Regions from separate parts of the Heyndrickxia sp. MSNUG genome, predicted to be linked through region 2. Evidence: riboswitches for the same ligand, from Rfam matches in the RefSeq annotation. Region 2 holds a riboswitch; each other region holds the start of a gene.

Region 1 (8,107 bases), 1.3 Mb from region 2:
ATTCACACATGCTGCCTTTAGAAAGGTTCATTCGGCATACTCCGTGGCTAGAACAATTTTATTCGATCCTCCATGAACTCCCAGACTTTATTGCTGACTATAAAGGAATTTCATTGTATCGGAATCAGGTACTTGACTATTTGGAAGAGGAAATGAAAAAGAGATGAATGGGTTACAAAAGGAGTTTTCATTTACTAAGGGGAAAAGAAAATATTTATTCTGTGCCGATTCAAAAAGTGCAGAGCCTTTATATATTCCCGTTCAACAAGCAATCGAAAATAAAGTCCCTTTTGATTTCATGGTAATAGATCATGAATCCGATTCCTTCCTCAGGCTTTGGCTCAATCAGCAGAAAATGGGAACGTATTTATATGTATCTGGTGAGTTGGAATTTATAAACCGGTTGAAAAATCTAGCCTTGGAAGCAGGCTTTTCTGATCATGAAATGCAATTGAACGTACAGGGACCTGTAAGTACGAGGGTAATTTGCTGTAAATGTCATGGTGTGAATGATGTAGAAGATGAACTGCATATCATCTGTATTCATTGTGCAGTTGACCTTGAGGTTTCCAGTCATTATTCCCGCCGTCTTGAGGCCTATCTTGGCTATACTTCTATAAAATAATCATTTGGTCAAACTGGAGGAGCATGGTTTTGCGTCGAAATCCAATATTACAAGTACGTGTAAGAAATATTGTAGAAGAGACTTCCGCGATTAAAAGGTTCACCTTACAAGCATTTGATTACTCTCAGCTTCCTTCCTTTAGCGGTGGTTCGCATATAACAACCTTTTTGCCACATTCTTCAGGTACATTGGAAAGGCATTATTCTATTTTTAACCTAAATGCTGAGGCAAGTATGTTTGAAATAGCGGTCCGCTTGGCTAAAGACTCAACTGGCGGCTCTCGTTACTGGCATCAAAATGTTAAAATAGGTGATGTATTACCCATAAGCTACCCAAAGAATTACTTTCCATTAAGTTTTCAAGCAAAACATAATGTGTTCTATGCAGCGGGGATTGGGATCACTCCCTTTTTATCGATGATGGCAGAGCTGGCTGAAAAAAATTCTTCTTTCGAACTGCATTATGCAGCGAAGTCAAAGGACCAGTGTGCTTTTTATGGATTCTTAAGCAAGACCTATCCAGATCAATGCCACTTTTATTTTTCAAATGGCGAGGGCAATAAACGTTTATTGCCAACACAGCTTTTGAATCATCGGATAGGGACGCATGTGTATTTTTGTGGTCCCGAGAACATGATTCAAGATTTCACAAACGCAGCAAAATCATATGGCTATCCGTCGTTCAACATTCATGTCGAACGATTTGCTCCGCCGGCAAAGAAGGAACAGAATGCTTTCCAGGCAATACTAAAAAGAAGCAAAAAACAGCTTGAGGTTCCTGAAAATGCTTCACTATTGGAAGTGCTCCTTCAAAATGGGATCAAGGTTCCATACTCCTGCCGTGCAGGCGGGTGCGGGACTTGTGAAATCAAGGTGGTCGAAGGACAGATTGTTCACTTCGATTCCTTTTTAACGGAAGATCAGCAATGTTCAAAACAGTCCATGCTTAGTTGTGTATCGCGCGGGAATGGCAGGTTAGTGCTGGATTTGTAACGGTTAGATTAACATTCTGGAATTACTGTATTCAGGATTAAAGCAGAAGGTGGAAAATATGGCGAAAACAATTGTAGAAAAACTTAACTTGCAAAAATATAAAAAAACGGCAGTCTTGAATGTCCCAGAGGGTTCGGACTATTTAGCGGAACTTGAAGGTTATGATACAGCGCTGAACAAGAATCAATCGTATGATCTGATTTTTGCTTTTGTGCTTGATCTGGAAGCTTTTAAAAGGATCGTAAATACGGTGATCAAGAATAATTGTTTAAATAAAAAGGGGTATATCTATTTAGCTTATCCTAAAAAAGGGAATAAAGTATACCCAACCTTTATTCATCGTGATGAGATTTTTCCTGGCATAGGCGTTGATGAGAATGGTTATATTGGGACAAGCACGATCAAATTCGCCCGTATGGTTGGATTGGATGATACTTTTACAGTGGTTGGCCTCAAAGAGGAAGCTAGAAAAAGTCAGCCTTCTGGTAAAGCGAGTCAGTGCGTTGATGATTACATTGAGCTGATTCCGGAAATAGAAAAAGATTTGTTGGATAATCCAGCATTACTTGCGTTCTACCAGTCCCTCACACCAGGATACCGCAAGGATTGGGCCCGTTTTGTATACAGCGCAAAACAAGAAGCAACGAAAGCGAAAAGGCGAGAGGAAATGAAAATGATTCTTGGAGCAGGGTTCAAGAGCCGGGATTTATATAGTAGAAAATAATGGGAAACGCATCCTGTAATAGAGAGGCCAATGTAATACGGAAGTGCTTGATTCCAGTAGGTTAAACAGGGGAAAACACATTGATTTTACTCGCCATGTAGAATCGCATCCTTCTGGTTTTTCAAAAAGAACTAGATTGACAGAATTAACAGCTTATTGTAGCCTAGTTAATATAATTTAATATTTACACCTCACTTTTACTAGTGAGGTAGAGGCGCGATATTTAACAGTCCTTAGCGGAGCATGAGAAGCTATGATGCCAGGGAGAAGGAAATGTCGCCGAAGTTTGTAATATTCTCAGTATTACTTGCTGGGTCTGCAGTTAAGAGCTGCAGGACTGTCTCAATAAACACCCAGTTTATTGAGTTGTGCTATCTCATTTAGGGAAAAGAGAGGAATTTAGGGCATCTATAAATAGTGCGACCTGAGTTTATCTCAGGTCGCTTTTTGTTTGTAAAAAAAGCTCTAAAAACAACAAGGAGGAGAAACGGACATGAGAAAACAAGTATCATTATTTCTAGTATTGCTGCTTTCAGCAATGATTCTATTGGCAGGGTGTGGAAGCAAGGATGAAGCGTCTGGCTCATCTGATGAAAATACATTCAAAGTAGGTCTTGAAGCTGGTTATGCACCATTTAACTGGACGCAGAAGGACGATTCAAATGGCGGTGTCAAAATTGCTGGAACATCAGAATATGCCGGCGGTTATGACGTGGAAATCGCTAAAAAGATTGCAGATGGTTTAGGCAAAGAATTAGTGATTGTTAAAACGGAGTGGGATGGCCTTGTTCCAGCTTTAACTTCAGGCAAAATTGATGCGATCATCGCAGGTATGTCACCAACTGCAGAACGAAAAGAAACAATCGATTTTTCGGATAACTATTATAAATCAAATCTAGTAATGGTAGTTAAAAAGGGCGGAAAGTACGAAGGGGCTACTTCAATCCAGGATTTTAAAGGTGCGAAAATCACTGCTCAATTAAATACATTCCACTATTCAGTAATCGATCAAATTGAAGGAGTATCCAAAGCGACGGCAATGGATAACTTCCCGGCAATGAGGGTTGCGCTTGAATCAGGAATCATTGATGGATACGTTTCAGAACGCCCTGAAGCGGTAAGTGCTTCTGGCGCAAACGAAAACTTAGCAATGGTTGAATTCAAGGATGGGTTCAAAACATCAGAGGACGATACTGCAATCGCCGTAGGTCTTGAAAAAGGCAGCAAGTTAACAGGAAAAATCAATGAAATCTTAAAAGGCATCTCTGAGGAAGAACAAACGAAAATCATGGATGAAGCGATTAAGAACCAGCCTGCAGCAGAATAAGGATGACGTAAAACCGGCTGTATACGTACAGTCGGTTTTATGATGGTATAAAGGGGGAGAAAAATGAGCTTAGAGTGGATCGTAAAGATCATTTCGGAAAACTGGCCTATGTTCCTTCGCGGAGCAGGTGTCACACTATATATTTCTCTGATTGGAACCATCTTAGGTGCAATCATTGGTCTTATAGCAGGAGTGGTTCGCACCATTCCTGTACCAGAACGCGGAATAAAAAAAATAGTACTAAGAGTCATTAATTTCATTTTATCTGTTTATATCGAATTCTTTCGCGGTACCCCAATGATTGTTCAGGCTATGGTCATTTATTATGGTTCGGCCTTAGCATTTGGAGTGGATATCGACGTAATGGCAGCAGCACTCATTGTCGTATCAATCAATACTGGAGCATACATGGCAGAAATCGTTCGAGGCGGAATTGTTTCTGTTGATAAAGGCCAATTCGAGGCTGCACAGGCAATTGGCATGAATCATTTCCAAACCATGATGAACGTCGTATTGCCGCAGGTCGTTCGAAATATTTTGCCTGCGACGGGCAATCAGTTTGTCATTAATATCAAAGATACATCCGTCCTTAACGTTATATCCGTATCAGAATTGTATTTCTTAACAAAATCAGTTGCCGGTAACAACTTTAGATACTTTGAGTCATTTTTTGTAGCATGTGTACTTTATTTTGTCATGACATTTATCGTCACAAGAATCCTGCTTTATTTGGAACGCAAATTGGAAGGACCGGACAATTACACGATGATGCTCGGAGAGGAATCACCGACGGCAAATAAGTTATAGAAGAAGGAGGAGAGAGTATGGAAAAGGTCATTGATATTCAACATCTAAACAAATCCTTTGGAACACATGAAGTTTTAAAAGACATCAACTTTTCGGTCAATAAAGGGGAAGTCGTAAGTATAATCGGCTCTTCAGGATCAGGAAAATCAACTCTTCTTCGCTGTATCAACCTTTTGGAAAAACCAAGCGGAGGACAGATCATCTATAATGGAGAGAATATCCTCGATGATAAGCATGATATCCCAACCTACCGCAGACATTTAGGAATGGTATTCCAGCAGTTTAACTTATTTAATAACCATAATGTCCTGAATAATTGTACAGTGGGCCAGATCAAAGTGTTGGGACGTTCAAAGGATGAAGCTGAAAAGGTAGCAATGAAATATCTTAAGGTCGTTGGGATGGATCGATATATTAACGCAAAACCAAAGCAGCTATCCGGAGGACAAAAGCAACGTGTGGCGATTGCCAGAGCACTTTCGATGGAGCCAGATGTCATGTTGTTTGACGAACCAACTTCTGCTCTTGATCCGGAAATGGTAGGAGAAGTTCTAAAGGTAATGAAGGAACTTGCTGAATCAGGTCTTACGATGCTGATCGTTACCCATGAGATGGAATTTGCAAAGGAAGTATCAGACCGTGTCGTGTTCATGGATAAGGGAGTTATTGCCGAGGAAGGAAGCCCTGAGCAAATCTTCAATAATCCTAAGCAAGACCGTACGAGAGAGTTTCTTAAACGTACCTTTGTTGAAGTATATTAATAATATATAGGCTCTGTTGAAGTTGAATGTTGATATTAAACCCTGTTGATTGTAGTGGAAGGCGCGAAGACTCCTGCGGGCGCAGCTGGTCAGATGAGACCCCGCAGGAGCGAAGCGACGAGGAGGCTCAGCGCCAGCCCCGCGGAAAGCGAAGCGCATGGAACGAAAATCAACAGCCTTGTTTAACAGAGCCAATATATAAAATACACGAAAAGGCTTCTCAAAGAGGATCGTATGAACGACCTGTTGAGAAGCCTCTTTTTTCGATGCATTTATTGGTTCAGATGATATTTTTTGTACCATTCTACAAAAAACTCTAAACCAGTTTCTAATGGTGTGGAAGGAGAGAAGCCTGCATCCTTCTGCAATTCTGTAATATCTGCATAGGTCATCTTTACATCGCCTGGCTGCATCGGTAAAAAAACCTTATTCGCCTTTTTACCGATTTTTTCTTCGAGGATGCGAATAAAATCAAGCAGCTTCACAGGGTTATTGTTGCCGATATTATAGATTTTATATGGAGCATAACTAGAACTGGGATTAGGATTTTCACGATTCCAATCCTTATTTGGCTTTGGCGGACGATGGAGCAGCCTGACAATCCCTTCAACGATATCATCAATAAAAGTAAAGTCCCTGCTCATCTCTCCATCATTAAAAACTTTTATTGGGTTGCCTTCAAAGATATCCTTAGTAAATGAATAATAGGCCATATCTGGCCTTCCCCAAGAACCATACACTGTAAAGAAACGAAGTCCTGTTGTTGGAATTCCATATAAGTGGCTATAGGTATGTGCCATTAATTCGTTTGCTTTTTTAGAAGCAGCATAAATGCTTACAGGGTGATCAGCAGAGTCATTGGCTGAGAAGGGGATTTTAGAGTTTGCACCATAGACGGAGCTTGATGAGGCATAAATCAGGTGGTTTACTGGATAATATCTGCATGCCTCTAAAATATTTAAAAATCCCAACAAATTTGAATGAACATAGGAATGTGGATTGTTAAGGCTATAACGAACTCCAGCTTGAGCGGCTAAGTTGATCACGACCTCAATTGTGTGAGTGTGAAAAATGGAATGTAATTCTTCTTTGTTTGCCAAATCTATTTTAAAGAACTTGAAATTGGCGTGTTCTTCTAATTGCCTTAACCGATCTTCCTTTAATTGCACATCATAATATTCATTAAGATTATCGATCCCAATAACGTGATAATTTTGCGATAACAATCGTTTAGACAGATGAAAGCCAATAAAGCCCGCTGCACCTGTTATGACAATACTCATCTTCTGCCATTCCTTGCCTGATTTCGATAATTATCTCTAAACCAGCCACTTTTTGTCTTCCTTTGAAGGTCTCTTTCAATGTGCTTTTCATTTATGCGCTTCCATTGGACATCTTTTTCCTTAAACGATTGATTTTTGCTCCTGTGTTCAATCGTTTTTACTTTCCTGGTTTTTTGTTTTTCTTCCGCTATTACTGTCATGGCTTCAGGCTCTTCTTTTGGAATCAGGATAGGTTTGCTTATCCAGTTAGCATAAGTTTTAGGGTCGATTGCCTTTACCTGTTCAAGGAAAGGGGTTAAAAAATCTCTTTCATGAAGGTCTTGGAATAACTCAAGCGGTCGATCTTGTAGCCGGGAGTATGAATAGACATGATCAACAAATTTGAAACCTTGATTGGTTACAAAAATATGCCTTAACGGGGCATCTATCTGTTTGAAACCTGATTTTTTCATTGTGTTTAAAATGTTTAGAAGGCGCGTGGTAATATCGACGGTGAGATTGGATTGTTTTTTTAGGTATTCGTTTAAATTAGGTCCCAATAAATATTCCATTACAATATAATTGGCACCTGTTTCATATACCTTTGGGATGAAAGATAAATGTTGGTTTGATAACAAAACTTCTTTCTCTTGTTGGCAGTGTTCTGGTTTTCCATAAATCTTCACACATTTTTCTTCACTAATTCGGTATACGGCGCCTTGATGGCCTTTCCCAATGAGCGGCTGAGCTACAGAGCTTTCCACCTTGACTCCTTCTCCATTCCCGCCAGAGGTGACAGGAATATTCCTGTAGTCCAATGTGTTTTCGCTGAAATACCTTTCCCATATTTTATAGGTATCCGGATCTGTTTTTTTTACTCGGGATAAAAATGAGTCTTTTAATAAAATAATATTTAAATCTCTTAATAATTTCAGGGGGACCGGATGTTGCCTTTTAAATGCGTTTACGTGATCGACTACTTTTAGTTCTTCATTATCCAGGACGAAAATATGCCGCAATGGTGCATCAATCATCGTGAAATTTGCTTGCTCCATTGCCTTTAAAATGAAAAGAAGTTTGTTTGTAATGGATTCGGGGATATATGTGCAGTTCCTGAGATATTCTTTCAATGTTGGGGCATTAAAGTACTCCATTACAACAAAGTTGGAGCCTGTTTCATATAATCTAGGAAAAAAGGATAAATGTTGTCCGGCCTTAAGAGCCTCAGCTTCCATCTTTGCCTGGGGTAAGTCTGTATAGATTTTCACACATTTTTGTTCAGAAAGTTTAAATACTGCGCCCTGGGATCCCATACCAATAAGCGGATAGTCAGTAGGGTTATCTATTAATAAAGTCTTCAACCCTTTCGTTACTTTAATGGATTCAAAGTCCTTCATCATCGATTCCCTCCTAACAATTCATTGTAATATTTCGCCTGTAATTGAAGCTGTTTCTCCGCATCAAAGAAGCGTTCCACTTTACGGCGCGCGGCCTTTGTATAAGACTCCCAAATATTCCGATGGTTTAGCATGAATTCTAGTGCTTCTGCTAGTTCATCCACATTGTTTTCCTCTACCAAGAAACCTTCAAGATCGTGAGTAATCAATTC
Region 2 (8,107 bases):
CAGATCCCGGAACTTGTAAAGCCACTCTTTGAAAATCAAGCTGATTATACAATGGGATCCAGATTTATGGGCACTATAAGAGGGATGAAGTTCCACCGCAGGATGGGGAATTATTTTTTCACCTTTCTCCAAACATTGCTGTTAAGAAAATGGCTCTATGACGGTCAATCAGGCATGCGTGCATTTTCACGAGAAGTCCTTGAACATGCTGAGATCATCCATGATTATAATTACGCCCAGGTATTGACGCTGAATCTTGTACGAAAAGGATTCAGGGTGCTTGAAGTGCCGATACAGTACAGGGTCAGGACGACTGGGACTTCCTTCATTTCTTTTCGAAAATATATGACAAATGTTGTCCCGGCTATTATTCGTGAAATATCCCGTCCGGTTAAAAAGGTGCAGAGGGACTCGGCGAAAAATAGATACCTATATAAAAGTAGTAATAATAGTGACAAAAAAGTGACGATTATCAAATATGATTGACATAAGGAATGATAATCATTATCATTATCATTGTAGGAGGGAAACAAATGAAAAAAGCCATATTTTTTTGCTTTTCACTGATATTGATTCTCATTAACGGCAATCCACAGCCTGCCAGCGCTTATTCATATGGAGATCCTAATGAAGAGAAAGTGGCAGAGGTCTACAAGGAGATGCAGTTGAAACTTGATGAGAACCCTCCGAATTTCTCTGCAGCAAAGTCCCTATTTGAAACGGTAAAAGAAGAAACAGATATGCATATGGGACCTGAGCCTGGAGAAATCATCATGAAAAATTTAAATGACGAAAATAAAGAAGCTACAATCGAAAACATGGAGAAGCTTCTGATTTTGAATATTGCAAGAAGGCTTGAAAGTATTGAAAAGAATTTCGAGGAGTATGATACCTCCAAAAAACTGCTAGCAAAAGGCTTCGCTACATATCAGGCTTTATCGCCAAAAGTAGAGGCAAACAATGCGGAATTAGATAAGGAAATGAAAGCTGATTTCGATGCTGCTCTTGAGGCACTTGGCAATCCTGGACTTTTTGGAGTCGGGAAAAAACCATCTGACATAGAAGCATTTAAAAGCAATAAGGAAGAAATCCTTAATGCACTGCAAAAGGAATTCAATCTTGCGAGCCTGGAAGTTGGGCATTTTACAGAATCAGTAGAAGAACAAGGAACTGGAAAAAAAGACTGGACCGATTTATCCAACATCCGAAACTGGATTCCGTTAATCCTGATCGTCGCAATCATTGCGGCAGTTGTTTTTATCGGCATTAGAAAAAGAAGAGGTTAAAGCTTGACCACACCTTGGAGAGGGGAGAATGGGCAATGGAAATTCAAGCATTACTGATTACCTTCCGTGAAGTATTGGAAGCGTTGTTAATCGTCGGGATCATCACAACTTACTTAAAGAGGATGGACCACTCTAAGTATACGAAGTATGTGTGGCTGGGTGCCGGACTGGCTGTTTTGGCGAGTATTGGGGTGGCGATCCTGTTCCAGGTGGTATTCACTGGATTTGCCGCGATGGGCAGCGAAATTTACCTGAAGATTGGAATCATGCTCGTATCCACCGTGTTATTAACGCAAATGGTATTCTGGATGGCGAGCCACAGCAAGGACTTAAAGGGCAATATGGAAGGGAAAATGAACAAGTTCATCTCGACAGGAAATATTGTCGGTATGGTCATCCACTCATTCCTGGTTGTATTGCGTGAAGGTATTGAAACGGTTTTCTTCTTTGCTGCAATCACCGGCGGTAATATCGGCGCTGCAATGCAAGGCTGGGGAGCCCTTACTGGAACACTTATTGCGGTAGTTGTTTCATATATGTTCTTTAAAGGAACAATGAAGGTTAAGCTTAAAACCTTCTTCCAAATTACTGGGGCATTCATCATCCTGATCTCAGCTGGGTTATTGGTACAGGCAATTTCAATGATGCAGGACATAAACTTGATCGGCAGTGTAATGCCGCATGTCTATGACATTACATGGTTCATGCCTGAACATCCAATTGATTATGCACACTATGTACGTGACAACGGAGTTGCACCATTATTATCAGGTGATATCGGCATCTTCCTAAAAGCACTGTTCGGTTACTCTTCGATGCCATCCATTGAGGAAGTCATTGCTTATATCGGATACTTTGCAGGCATTTTCCTGCTGACTTCAACACGTGGCACGAAAAAACAGAAGCCTGCAGAAAACAAACAAGTAAATGTATTGAAACCGCAGGTGAAATAAACATAGATTCCTCTCTCCAGAAAAAAGTACAGGGAAATTCCTTGTGCTTTTTTCATACGTTTAGACCTTATTATTTTTCATTATGGCTCTAGTGTTTTTTAATGAAGAAGTTAGTTGGTGAAAAAGTTGACTTATGACAAATGGAAAAGTCCAGCAATAGTGGCGGTAAGTTTGGTCGTAGTAATGTATGTATTTGGGCTGCAGCTCAGTTCGTTAAATCCTTTTGTTTCTTCCTGGGATCAAGTGGATTTTTCGCTTGCAATTGAAAGGTATGACCTTAGGGCGATGCGGCCCCATTTTCCAGGCTATCCTTACTTTATTCTGGGAGGTTTGCTGACAAAGTTCATCGTAGCTGAACCGAGTCAAGCTCTGGTGCTGTTTAATATTTTAATATATGCGAGTTCTATCTTTCCGGTTTATTTAATCGCATCCAGGTTGATTTCCAGGCAGAGCGCCTTTATGGCGGCGGCGATTATTTATACCGCAAGCTATCCATTGATCATAGTCAATCAGCCAATGTCGGAAGGTGCAGCTCTTGCCGTCTTCTGGTGGTATTTCTGGAGCATTGTCACGGCCTGGGAAAGAAAATCAGGCAAATGGCTGCTGCTGCCGCTGTTTTTATTCAGCGTACTCCTGGGGATCAGGCTTAGCTATATTCCTTTGGGTGCAGGGATGATTTATCTCTTTTATAAAAAATGGAAAGATCATCAAATTGGATTCTCCGGACTATTAACATATACTCTCGCTGCAGGTGTGTTCCAGTTAATCTGGATTGGCGGGCTAATCATGACAGAAGGCGGAATTGCTAATTTTCTGGAACTTGCCTTTGGGTTTACTGGCGGCCATTTTCAAGAATGGGGCGGAACAACGGCCTCAAATGACCTATCGATTATTGCCAGAATAAAAATATTCTTGTTTACCAACATTTTTTGGTGGGGAATATTTTCAAGAACACATGTTTTGATGGTATTATATATAGTTATCGGCCTATTCATTTTTTGGCCGGGAACAAAAAGTAAGCTTTTTAAGAATATGCCTTTCACTTTAGGTGTCTTGATGATGTCTGCATATGGCATATGGGCACTGTTTGCTCAAAATATCGATAAGGCCAGACATATTCTGCCCGTGGCAGTGATACTTATCTTCTTAGTATTGTCTGCATTTTTCAAAAGGTACCCAAGTATTTATAGCAGTTTATTGATTCTCATACTTCTTATTGCCCAGGCAATGGTTTCAGCGAACCTTGTGAAAACACAGGCAAACGAGGAGCCTGCTGTTTACCAGCTTGCCCGTTTTCTTGAGGAGACCAATGAGGAATTTGTGTTATATACATGGGAAGAAACAAGAGTCCTGGAGTATTTAAAAATGCCTTATTCACATAAAAGGATCAATACGTATAAAGTATTTCTGCATGACCAGAGCTTATATAAAGATAAAACAGTGTATTTGACTGATAAAGTAGTCGATGGCTTTAGGGCACAGGGAATTGAGATAGATCAGAGAGTTGAAAAGATAAAGAGTTTCGACTCCGAAAAAATATTCGATCCAGTCTACAATGAAATTATTTTATATAAATGGACACCGTAACAGGGGGTGAACAGTATGAATGATCAGATAAAGAATAAATTGGCTATTCTCCCGGCACAGCCAGGATGCTATTTAATGAAGGACCGGCAGGGGACCATCATCTATGTTGGGAAAGCTAAGATACTGAAAAACAGGGTTCGTTCATATTTTACCGGCTCACATGATGGGAAGACACTGCGTCTAGTAAATGAAATAGAAGATTTTGAGTATATCGTTACCTCCTCAGATATGGAGGCACTTGTCCTTGAAATTAACCTGATCAAGAAATATGATCCTAAGTACAATGTCATGTTAAAAGATGACAAGAGCTATCCATTTATCAAGCTGACTGCAGAACGCCATCCAAAGCTGATCATCACCCGCAAGGTTAAAAAAGACAGCGGGAAATATTTCGGGCCATATCCGAATGTCCAGGCAGCCAATGAAACGAAAAAGCTTTTGGACAGGATCTATCCACTAAGGAAATGTTCCACGCTGCCGGACCGGGTTTGTCTCTATTATCATATGGGTCAGTGCCTCGCGCCTTGCGTAAAGGATGTAAGCAAGGAAGAGTACAAAAAAATCACAGATGAAATTACCCGCTTCCTGAACGGAGGCTTTAAAGATATTAAAGTTGATTTAACAGCTAAAATGGCCGCGGCTGCTGAAGAACTGGATTTTGAAAGAGCGAAGGAATTCCGCGATAAAATTGTTCATATTGAGGCTACAATGGAAAAACAGAAGATGACCTCGACTGACTTTACCGACCGCGATGTGTTTGGGTACGTCGTGGACAAGGGCTGGATGTGTGTTCAAGTATTTTTTATCAGGCAAGGAAAATTAATTGAACGAGAGGTTTCGATGTTCCCAATCCATAATGAACCGGAAGAAGACATCCTCACTTACCTAGGCCAATTTTACTCGAAGAATGAGCATTTCAAGCCGAAGGAAGTTCTCGTCCCTGAAGGCGTTGATACGGAAATGGCCGAAGCGCTGCTTGAAGTAAAGGTGCTAAAGCCGCAGCGAGGCCAGAAAAAAGATCTTGTCCGCCTTGCTTCAAAGAACGCCGGAATCGCTCTCACTGAGAAGTTTTCACTGATTGAACGCGATGAAGAACGATCAATCAAGGCAGTCGAGAATCTTGGAATTCAAATGGGCATTTACACGCCACACCGTATCGAATCTTTTGATAACTCGAATATCCAGGGGACCGATCCTGTTTCCGCTATGATTGTTTTTATAGACGGCAAGCCTGAAAAAAGGGAATACCGTAAGTATAAAATCAAATCTGTAGTAGGACCGGATGATTATGAGTCGATGCGGGAGGTAGTAAGGCGAAGGTATTCAAGAGTCCTGAGAGAAGATCTTCCCCTGCCTGATTTGATTATCATCGATGGTGGGAAGGGGCATATCGAATCTGCCCGTGATGTACTCGAAAATGAACTTGGCCTCGATATTCCAATCGCGGGTCTGGCAAAAGATGATAGGCATAGGACTTCCCAGCTTTTATACGGCAATCCACTGCAAGTGATCAGCCTGCCAAGGAACAGCCAGGAATTTTACCTGCTGCAAAGAATCCAGGATGAGGTCCACCGGTTCGCAATTACATTCCACCGCCAGCTCAGGGGGAAAAGTGCTTTTCAATCATTGCTTGACGATATCCCTGGTATTGGCGAGAAGCGTAAAAAGGCGCTGCTGAAACATTTTGGATCCGTGAAAAAAATGAGGGAAGCCTCCATTGAGGAATTGATTGCTGCTGGTTTGCCGTCCATTGTAGCGCAGGAACTGTTTACTAAATTGCAGAACTAACGGTAGCAATCTATTTTTTAGTGTGCTATAATAAGAAAAAATTTCATATAGCTATCACTTTAGAGCATTAAAGTGAAGATAGAGGTGCGAGCTTCAAGAGTAAGAGCCAGGAGAATTATAGGATTCTGTGAAGGGCTTTGAAAGGGGATGGTCGCCGAAGTGGGGGAATGCCTATTCTTTTTCCCGCTGGTCCTTCGTTGAATAAACGCTGGATTGTCAAGATTGCCATCTTGGAGTGCTATCTCATGTTGCAGCGTATATATGCGTTTATCAAGCAATGGGAGACACTCTCATTGCTTTTTTGTATTTATAAGGATTTTTCGTCCATATTCACATCTGAATGTCATGCGAAAACATCCTTAGGGGAAAATACATATGCGGATTTTGCCATGAAGCTCTTTATAGAGGCAGAAATAAGAAGGAAAAGGCAGGGGAAGGTAAATGGGATTAATTGTACAGAAATTCGGAGGAACTTCTGTTGGCACTGTTGAGAGAATCAAGAACGCTGCCAGCAGAACTGTTGAAGAAATGCAAAATGGAAATAACATCGTGGTTGTCGTATCCGCGATGGGGAAAACGACAGACCATTTAGTTGACATGGCTAATGAAATTTCGAGCGCTCCATCTAGGAGAGAAATGGATATGCTTTTAACGACAGGTGAACAGGTAACCATCGCTTTGTATTCTATGGCTCTCGCGCAAATGGGTATTGAAGCTGTTTCCTATACAGGCTGGCAGGCTGGAATCAAAACAGAGGATGTTCACAGTAACGCCAGGATTGTAGATATCGAAACGGACAGAATTAAAAACGACCTTGAGCATGGCAAAGTTGTTATTGTAGCCGGTTTCCAGGGAGTGACGGATGATGGCCAGATCACGACACTTGGCCGTGGCGGATCTGATACAACAGCAGTAGCATTGGCAGCAGCGTTAAAGGCAGATAAGTGTGATATCTATACTGACGTGACGGGTGTATTCACGACAGATCCAAGGTATGTGAAAAGTGCAAGGAAGCTGTTAAGTGTTTCTTATGATGAAATGCTTGAGCTGGCAAACCTGGGAGCGGGCGTTCTCCATCCAAGAGCGGTGGAATTTGCAAAGAACTACGGGCTGCCAATTGAGGTAAGATCCAGCATGGAAAAAGAAAGAGGTACGATCATCGAGGAGGAAATTGGGATGGAACAGAATTTAATCGTTCGTGGAGTGGCATTTGAAGACAAAATTACAAGAGTATCAGTCCTTGGAGTTAGCACATCAATGAAGGGACTATCAACCATTTTTACAACATTGGCTCAAAACCACATCAATGTTGACATCATCGTCCAAAGCAGGACAGAAGCAGATTCTGCCAACATTTCTTTTTCAATCAAAAGCAATGATTTACCAGAAACTTTAGATGTATTAGAACGCAATAAGGAATTATTGAATTATAAAGCAATTGAATCAGAAACAGGCCTGGCTAAAGTGTCCATTGTAGGCTCAGGCATGGTATCAAACCCAGGTGTAGCCGCAAAAATGTTTGAAGTTTTAGAAGGCCACGGCGTACAGGTGAAAATGGTCAGCACATCGGAAATCAAGGTTTCCACGGTGATCGAAGAAAAACAGATGGTGAATGCGGTAGAATCACTGCATGAAGCGTTTGAGTTGTATTCTGAGTCGGTTAAAACGAAGTAAATGGGTGAAAGCTTTCCGGGATTGATTCCGGGAAGCTTTTTTCGTTGTTTAGGAGTGGGGCTGTGTTAAAAATTTAGCTGGTAGGGTGTTTTATAGGAGAAGAATTCTCAACTGGTGAAATATTTTGCTTCAACTGGTGAAAAAACCTTTCCAACTAGTGAATTATCTAATCCAACTGGTAAAAAAGTTCGTTCAACTGGTGAAAAAAATTTTCACTTAATGAATTTAGTATGAAAGGCTCTTCTGCCTTAGAAAATTCATAATATCTCAGGCATATTGGCAGGAATTTGACCTTCTTTTAAAGAAAATTAGAAAAAACAGCGTCAAGGAGGTCTATTTTGATAATAAAAGATAGGGATTACCCAATCAGGCTCAGAAAGCTTGAAGCACTTATTAACAGACTATACGATCATAATTCTAAACTGCCATTAATCAAGGATGATTATAAAGGATGGAAGTCAGGATATAAGGGAGAGCTTAATACCGACTACCGTTTAAGTTTTTTACCTGAAAAAGATTATTGGATCCTTCGTGATTTGCGGCTAACAGATGATTCCTGGAAGTTTCAAATTGATACCCTCATTCTAACCCGTCGATATTTCCTTCTAATAGAGACCAAAAATCATTCCGGTGCCCTTTTGTTTGAAAAAGATTCTGAGCAAATGATCCAAACAAAACAAGATAAAGAAAAGGCATATGATCATCCTGTCATTCAGGTGAATAAACAAAAGTGGCATTTCAATAGGTGGCTTCAAGCTAATAATTTTAAAGTGCCCCTGATTCATACTCTTGTTGTCATCAGTAATTCTTCAACAATAA
Region 3 (8,107 bases), 580 kb from region 2:
AGCGACAACCTCTACAAGTCCTGCCAAAGCAACTCCGAATTGATTGATGAAATAGTCTGCTGAATCAAGGAAGTATAAACCGCCTTTAGTTGCGATCAGGATTGAGAATAAAGAAGATAATCCTCCGCCCACTAGAACGGCCTTTGTTCTGCTGACTTTGAACTTTTCCTGTACACCAGCAACAAAAGTTTCCACGATCGAAATTAATGATGTCAATCCTGCTAGAACTAGACATGTAAAGAACAAGAAGCCAAATAGTCCATTAAATGCTGGGAACTCACTGATAATCTGCGGGAAGACAACAAATGCCAATCCTACACCGCCAGCTACAACTTCGCTTACAGGCACTCCTGCCTGCTGAGCCATGAATCCTAATGCTGCGAATACACCAATACCAGCTAAAAGCTCAAAGCCAGAGTTTGCAAAACCAGTGATAAATGCACTGTTTGTTAAATCTGTTTTCTTAGGAAGATAGCTTGAATAAGTAATCATAATAGCAAAACCGATTGATAAGCTGAAGAAAATCTGACCATAAGCAGCAACCCATACCTTAGGGTCAGCAATCGTATCCCAATTCGGCTTGAAGAAAGCATCAAGTCCCTGAGCAGCACCATCAAGAGTCAAGGCTCTGACAACGATGACCATGAAAAGAACTACAAGTGTTGGGATCATGATTTTGTTTGCCACTTCAATCCCTTTTTTAATCCCTTTCAAAAGAACAAAGAATGTAATTCCCCACACAAGAACCATAGGCCAAAATACTCCTGGGACAATCCCGCCTACATCCCCTGCTTTGTCAGCCAGCTTCAGGTAGCTGCCGAAAAGGAAACCCTCAGAATCTTTTCCCCATTTCTCTCCGAATGAGAAGAATGCATATGAACCTGACCATGCAATGATAGCGGCATAATAAGTTGAGATGACAAAAGAAACAGCAACCTGCCACCAGCCAAGCCATTCCCATTTCTTATTCATACGTGCGAAAGACAATGGTGAAGATCCTCTATACTTATGCCCGATTGTAAATTCAAGAATCAGCAACGGAATGCCTGCTGTCAGCAAAGCGAATAAATAAGGAATAAAGAAGGCTCCTCCTCCATTCTCATACGCTACTGCGGGAAAGCGCCAAATATTTCCCAACCCTACTGCAGAACCAATTGCTGCAAGAATAAATCCCGACCTGGTTCCCCACTGTGGACGATTTTCCATTATAAATCCCCCTCCCTTTCTAATTCCATGGAAAATGAATTAGAAAGTTTTATATTTTCTGATTATTTAGTCTAAAAATAGTATAGCTAGTTTTTAATTGCTTGTCAAAATATTATTTTGATAATAATAAATTTTTAGCAAATAATATTTTCCCAACTACGTGAAATACACATTAAGGTATGGACCTTTTTCCATTTATTGAAAAAAGCTGTCTGATCATCAGACAGCTTAAAAGTTATTCTGCAAGATTTTCTTTTAATGTTTTTTCTTCCTGCGGTTTGCTTCCAAAGATGAATGCGAAGGCAGCCAGCAGGATTACCACCACTGCAAGTGCAGCAATAGTGCTGCCAGTGAATCCAATGACAAGGAATCCAACAGCCGAGATTGCCGCCGTAATCAGCGCATATGGCAGCTGAGTCATGACATGGTCCATATGATTTGATCCAGCACCCGTAGATGAGAGAATCGTTGTATCGGAAATCGGTGAACAGTGGTCCCCAAATACTGCTCCAGCTAATACTGCCGCCAATGCAGGCAGAAGCATGCTAATATCAGATGCCGCTGCAATGTCCCCAGCGATTGGAAGCAGGATTCCAAATGACCCCCAAGAGGTTCCTGTTGAGAATGCCATGATTCCAGCGACTAAGAACAGAAGGAAAGGCAGGAAAGAAACATTCATATTTGAGCTTTCCACAATTCCAGAAAGATATTTTCCTGTTTCAAGTCTTCCGATTAAATCAACAATTACCCAGGCAAAAAGTAAAATATAGATCGCTGGAAGCATTGATTTGATACCCTCTAGCAATCCTTTACCAAATACATTTGCATTCACGCCTTTTAACATTACAGCTTGTCTTACAAAAAGAATCAAGGCGACAGCAAGTCCGAGCAAGCCACCTGTAACAAGAGATTTTGTTACATCTGTATTTTCAAGAATTTTAAAGATTGTCGCTTTGCCTTCAACTGCGCTTAAGCCTGTCCACATCATTGTACCGATTGTCCCAACAACAAGTGCCGCAATGGGCCATACTAGATCCCCAACTGTTCCAGTGGTACTGGTAGGAAGGTCATCTTTTAATTCACCTGGTACCGGTTTACTTTGATTAACTACAATCCCCTCATCAAAAGCACGTTGCTCATGGACCTTCATTGGCCCAATTTCAACATTGCGAAGCGCCACAATAAAGACCATAATAAGTGCAGCTAAAGCGTAAAAATTCATTGGAACGATCTGCATGAATGCCGAAAATGCACTGTATTCCTTAACACCGTGAGCAGCAAGTATTGTGCCAATCAAAGCAATGATATAGGCGCCCCAGCTGGATATAGGTGAAATGACACACATAGGAGCAGATGTCGAATCGATAATGTACGCAAGCTTTGCCCGTGATACCTTTTGGCGGTCAGTAATTGGACGAGTGATTTGTCCTACAGCCAGTGCATTGAAGTAATCATCGATAAAAATAATAATACCTAGAAATGCACCCACAAGCTGTGCGCCAACTCTTGTTTTAACACGCTTCATCGCCCATTCGCCAAATGCACGGCTTCCACCGGAAATAGAAATGAATGCAGTAATAATACCTAATAGCAAAAGGAACAGGATGATATATAAACTGTAAGTGTTCAGCTCTCCATCAGCGATGAAAATCCCTTTTATGGCATCTCCGATGATCGATAATGTTTCGCCAATTTTGAATTCAGCAAGCAGTAACGCTGCAGCCACTATGCCTGTCCCTAATGACAACAGCACCCGTCTTGTGATGACTACCATTAAAATTGCCAACAATGGCGGCAATAATGAATATATTGTGTTCTCCATTTTTTCTCCTCCTTGTTTTTGACAGGGGGAAACTGTTTCCATGAAAAGAGCTACAAGTCCATAAATACAAGGCTCTGTTAAAGCTGAATGTTGATTTTTAATACCCTGTTGATTGTAGTGGAAGGCGCGTAGACTCCTGCGGGCGCAGCTGGTCAGATGAGACCCCGCAGGAGCGAAGCGACGAGGAGGCTCAGCGCCAGCCCCGCGGAAAGCGAAGCGCCTGGAACGGAAATCAACAGCCTTGTTTAACAGAGCCAAATACAAAAAAGAGCAACGATAGAGAAAATCCTATCGTTACTCTTTAAAGCAACTAGTTTCTCCATCACGATCTGTAGCTCCCCATTATGAGATATCCCCATAATGACAGTGATACTCTTGTTCAAAGTACCCCCAGCAAAATAAATGTGACTCATTTAGATTGCTTCGGCAAAACTCCCTTTTAGCTGTGGTCAACGTTGTCATCCTCACACAGCCTACTAATTAATTTTGCTCCTCTACCCCACCGGAATGATAAGGTTATTATTCAATTGATTTCATAGTATAACAATATCGTTATCGTGACAACCATTTTTATTCGCCAGGTAATTCAATTGAAGGTGAAGAATCACCGCCGCCATTATAGAATTGAGGAACTTTTCCAGGATAGTAAAAGCTTCCAATTGGAATATCTTCCTGAACAGTCGCTATTTTCGTTGCAAACGGGATAATTATTTGGACATTTACTTTAACCCTAACAGAAACATTCACGAGTGAGTTATTGATTCCATGTTCTTCTGTTTCCCACACAATATCCGACGTTACATCACCAATAGCATTGAATTTCACTGGTATCATTGGCCCCATATTCCCTAAAAGCGCATTATTGGTGGCTTGCCCTAAAGGCACATAATAAATGATTCCTTCTTTCTTTTCCTCTTCATCCGTGACAATTTCAATATCCGAGAGCATTTCAAGCGATGCGAGATTCCCTCGTTCGGCTTCCTTCAAATTCATTTGCACAAGGTTAGTCGTTTCTGCTTTTACACGATTAATGATCTCAGTATTGAATTTCACTACTGTAGAAGACCCTCCATCTACCGGCACAAACTCTATCACCTTATCAATATCCATACCATTGGCGATTTTCTTATTGATCGCCTTATTAATTACAAGCGTGGCGATTTTTCTTGTTTGAGATTCGGCATAGCTCATCAGCGTAGGCTCGATCCCCTTATCTATAATCCACAGTCCCGCTGCTGTTGAAAAGGAAAAAAAGACGAATGTCAGCAGGAACACATACCTGAAAGGCAAAGGTCCTTTCCGAGGCAGCCGCCGGCCGAATTTTGGCAAAACAAATCCCCCCTCTAAAGCTATATGTATGCTTTAAAGGGGGGAACTAGCCTTAAAATCTAATAATTGTTGGCATACTCATACTTTAGGATTGTGTCACAGCTTACAATCATCAACGATAAATTCGTCTTCAAATTGATTTCGTAAGGCGCGACCCGCAAGCCGTTTTCCTCCAGGATCCTGACAACCGGCCGTTCGCTCAGCCCTGGATTCTGGGCAGCGACTACCCCTTTCCGTCCATCACTTAAAAGAACTGTCAAGCCAATAGGATAGATAGCTACAGCTCTGCGGAAAGCATCGACCACCTTCGGGTCAAAAAGGGTGCCTGAACCCGAATAAAGGATTTCCAGACCTTCATGCGGCAGCATAGCGGGCCTGTACACTCGGTTTGACGTGACAGCATCAAAGACATCCGCCACCCCAAGAATCCGTCCAAACAGGTGAATCTCATCGCCTTTTAAGCCGCGAGGATAACCTGAACCATTCATGCGCTCGTGATGCTGGAAGGCACAATGAGCAACAATTAATGGAACAGTTGGGATATTCCGCAGCAGCTGGAATCCATCCTCGGCATGTGCCTTGATAATCTGGAATTCTTCCCCTGTCAGCCGTCCAGGTTTTGTCAGCACTTCTTCAGGCACCTTCATTTTTCCTACATCATGCAAAATAGCTCCAAGTCCAAGCTGCTCCAGTTCCTTTGGAGTTAGTTTCATTTCAATTCCGATTGCCAGGGCATATAGCGTTACATTTAGCGAGTGCGAAAATATATAGTGATCGTGCATGAAAACATCTGAAAGCATATTGAGCAGTTCCCTGCTGCTTTGAAGTTCATCTAGCAAAATACTAATCAATTTTTTGAACTTTTTTGCCGATTTTTCAAGCACAAAGGAATGCGAAATCGTTGTATCATTTTGAATTTGCTTAAACGACTCTCCAATCGATTTGATGGCATTCACACGCAATTCATCAGAAATCGAATTTGAAAGGAGAAGATCGTCAGTATCAGGATCCTTTATATATAGAAAATCAATACCAAATTCCATTAACCGGTTAAGGATTTTCCTCTCAAGCCGCGCTCCCACGTTTAAAAGAATCTGCCCCTGGTCATTATAAATGGCTTTTCCAAGTAAAGCTCCTTCATTCACTGAAGTGGTGGCTACCAGTCTCATGTCAATTCCCACTTTATCGGTTTGTTTTTGGCTTTTTCGAAATAGGTGCTTTGCCACGAGGTTTACGAAAAAGACCTTAGCGTTCAGCAAGAAAATATTACATAATACGACAATTATTTCTTACATTTTAACACATCTATTTATCGATTGGTTATGGTATTATGAATATTTTTACATTGGGAAAATAATCGGAAGAATGGGATCTCCTTCAATTCAAAGCAAAAAGACAGCCTAATCAGGCTGTCTTTCATTCATAAGCAGCAAAGCTTCCTTGCCGACCATGCCCTTTATTGCCCCCGTGTTCTCAGCTTCGAATGTAACTGACTCTAATGGTGCTTCAAGCAACTCTTCAATTGTTTTAACACCAACGGCTCTGCCGGCAATGACTTTCCTGCTCTTAAGCTTTTCATTCAGAAGCGCGACATCAAGAGCGCCGCACATAATATAGCCGTGATCTCCTGTAACTACAAGCAGATTGGTTTTAGGCAATCTGACGGTTATGCATAAAAAAGTTCTGCCTTCTATTTCAATCGGTGACATTTCGATCATGAACACACTCTCCTTCCATCCATCCAATAACACTCTATGAAGGGAAGGGAAAAAGCGTGATATTTTGATTAAAGATTGATGTTCACATAAGGGATTTTCGTAAAATTTGTTGTTATTTATGCGATTCACTTTCTGAAATTACTTGTTAAAGTGCAATGATTCACCATTGGACCAACTGGGAGGGCGAAGTACCGTCATCCAGTAGTTCCAATAAGCCGGTTTGGAACATTGATGTGCGAAAAATCGTCAGCTGGTTGTTCCAATAGGCGACATTAGAACAGTGATGTGCGAAAAACCGTCTTCCCATTGTTCCAATAGGCGGCATTGGAACATTGAAGAGCGAAATATCGTCATCCGGTTGTTCCAATAAGCTGCATTGGAACATTGATGTGCGAAAAACCACTTCCCATTGTTCCAATAGGCGGCATTGGAACACTGAAGAGTGAAAAATCGTCATCTGGTTGTTCCAATAAGTTGCATTGGAACATTGATGTTCGAAAAACCGTCAGCTTGTTGTTCCAATAAGCCGCATTGGAACATTGATGTTCGAAAAATCCTCATCCGGTTGTTCCAATAAGCCGCATTGGAACATTGATGTGTGAAAAACCGTCTTCCCATTGTTCCAATAAGCAGCATTGGAACATTGAAGGGGAAAAAACCGTCAGCTGATTGTTCCAATAAGCCGCATTGGAACATTGATGTGTGAAAAACCGTCTTCCCATTGTTCCAATAGGCGGCATTGGAACATTGTAGAACCCAAAATCCTCATCTGGTTGTTCCAATAAGCCTCCAAAGCGTTATTTATATATAGATGAAAGTTTCCATTCGAGTAAATTCCGCAAGAACTCCGGAAGCCAGTACTTCTTATTTTCGGCTCGATAGATTTCCGAAAAAAACCTCCCAAACGTGAACATATCCGGTATCGCTAAAACATAGTGCTTTTTTGTTTCGAGTGGTACGCCATTTATCAAAATCTGCTGTACGTTACGTTCTTTTCGGAACTCGATACCATCGTACTCCATCACGCCCATAACCGTACCGCGGAAACCAAGCCCTTTTATTTGCATATGCGGCCACTTTTCATCAAGAGTTTGGAGGAGCACCTCCTTAAGCTCCGCTCCTGTTAGCTTGATGGTACATGGATTGATCGGATGCGGGCAAATTTCAAGCAAGTCGAATTGCGAAACTTCTCCTCTTTTTAACCCATGAAGCAGCATTCCCGCATTCATGAATGCACAATCTGCATCACACCATTCACGCAATGCTTGAGTCAGCATTTTTGAAAGTGCTGAGTGTTCCAGCGGGTCTGCCTTTAATTCCTCAGGAAGGAATGCCACGGTTTTAGCCATAAGCTTTTTACCCTCGGCGTAATACCTATCTGCCATCTGCTGCTCATTTTCAGTTTTTTCAGCCTCGTTCATATCATAAAGAATCGCTCTTTTATTAATGATTTGCTTGGAGTGTTCATGCATCTTCACTGTTACATGGCCGGTATAATAGCCATGCTTGCCTGCTCCTGCAAGCAAAGTTAAACCAATTTCTTTTCCCTCGTGTAAAATGTGGTGCGTATGTCCTCCAAGAATCACATCAATTTCCGGAAACATACCGGCAATAAGTTCATCATCATGAATGCCAAGATGGGATAAAAGGATAATCATATCCGTCTTCCCCTTAAGCTCAGCCAAGCATTTCTTAAGTTCATCAATCGGATCAGCCAGCTTCCAGCCCAGCTGCTCGTAAAAGCGCGCAAAGTTAACCGTCACGCCGATAACACCAATCCTTGTACCCTTTTTACTTATGTATACATAATACGGCTTTGCCCATGCAGGCCTGCTTCCATCAGGCTTATAAAGATTTGCCACGAGCAGTTCGAATGATTTTTCAAGATACATGGAATCCAGGTCCTCAAACGGAAGTGTGATTCCTTCATTATTCCCGATCGTAGCAGCGTCGTAGCCCGCTTCATTCAGCAACCGGCAATTCGCCTTCCCCCTGGTGGCGTCCGAGAGTGGATGCCAGCGGTCCATGTGAT

The links. A riboswitch is a leader RNA that binds a small molecule or an ion and turns the genes downstream of it on or off. The one in region 2 is predicted to bind lysine.
Region 1: it holds a riboswitch for lysine, as region 2 does, so the genes downstream of both, AABM38_RS23805 (transporter substrate-binding domain-containing protein) here and AABM38_RS17785 (aspartate kinase) in region 2, are expected to answer to the same signal.
Region 3: it holds a riboswitch for lysine, as region 2 does, so the genes downstream of both, AABM38_RS20780 (Na+/H+ antiporter NhaC family protein) here and AABM38_RS17785 (aspartate kinase) in region 2, are expected to answer to the same signal.

Annotation. Positions count from the first base shown of each region.
Region 1 is NZ_CP150978.1:4,780,355-4,788,461, reverse strand. Features, by position in the region: gene AABM38_RS23825 (heme-dependent oxidative N-demethylase family protein) at 1-167, shown strand, start outside; gene AABM38_RS23820 (dimethylamine monooxygenase subunit DmmA family protein) at 164-625, shown strand; gene AABM38_RS23815 (PDR/VanB family oxidoreductase) at 649-1,617, shown strand; gene AABM38_RS23810 (YdeI/OmpD-associated family protein) at 1,676-2,341, shown strand; lysine riboswitch at 2,543-2,723, shown strand; gene AABM38_RS23805 (transporter substrate-binding domain-containing protein) at 2,835-3,668, shown strand; gene AABM38_RS23800 (amino acid ABC transporter permease) at 3,732-4,475, shown strand; gene AABM38_RS23795 (amino acid ABC transporter ATP-binding protein) at 4,493-5,236, shown strand; gene AABM38_RS23790 (NAD-dependent epimerase) at 5,509-6,519, opposite strand; gene AABM38_RS23785 (hypothetical protein) at 6,516-7,898, opposite strand; gene AABM38_RS23780 (glycosyltransferase) at 7,895-8,107, opposite strand, start outside.
Region 2 is NZ_CP150978.1:3,521,911-3,530,017, reverse strand. Features, by position in the region: gene AABM38_RS17810 (glycosyltransferase family 2 protein) at 1-486, shown strand, start outside; gene AABM38_RS17805 (hypothetical protein) at 534-1,286, shown strand; gene AABM38_RS17800 (FTR1 family iron permease) at 1,322-2,239, shown strand; gene AABM38_RS17795 (hypothetical protein) at 2,357-3,826, shown strand; gene uvrC (excinuclease ABC subunit UvrC) at 3,842-5,614, shown strand; lysine riboswitch at 5,686-5,863, shown strand; gene AABM38_RS17785 (aspartate kinase) at 6,056-7,288, shown strand; gene AABM38_RS17780 (nuclease-related domain-containing protein) at 7,627-8,107, shown strand, end outside.
Region 3 is NZ_CP150978.1:4,101,498-4,109,604, forward strand. Features, by position in the region: gene AABM38_RS20775 (sodium-dependent transporter) at 1-1,206, opposite strand, end outside; gene AABM38_RS20780 (Na+/H+ antiporter NhaC family protein) at 1,442-3,028, opposite strand; lysine riboswitch at 3,353-3,533, opposite strand; gene yunB (sporulation protein YunB) at 3,599-4,357, opposite strand; gene AABM38_RS20790 (HD-GYP domain-containing protein) at 4,417-5,526, opposite strand; gene AABM38_RS20795 (YunC family protein) at 5,758-6,075, opposite strand; gene AABM38_RS20800 (hypothetical protein) at 6,633-6,857, opposite strand; gene AABM38_RS20805 (bifunctional metallophosphatase/5'-nucleotidase) at 6,873-8,107, opposite strand, start outside.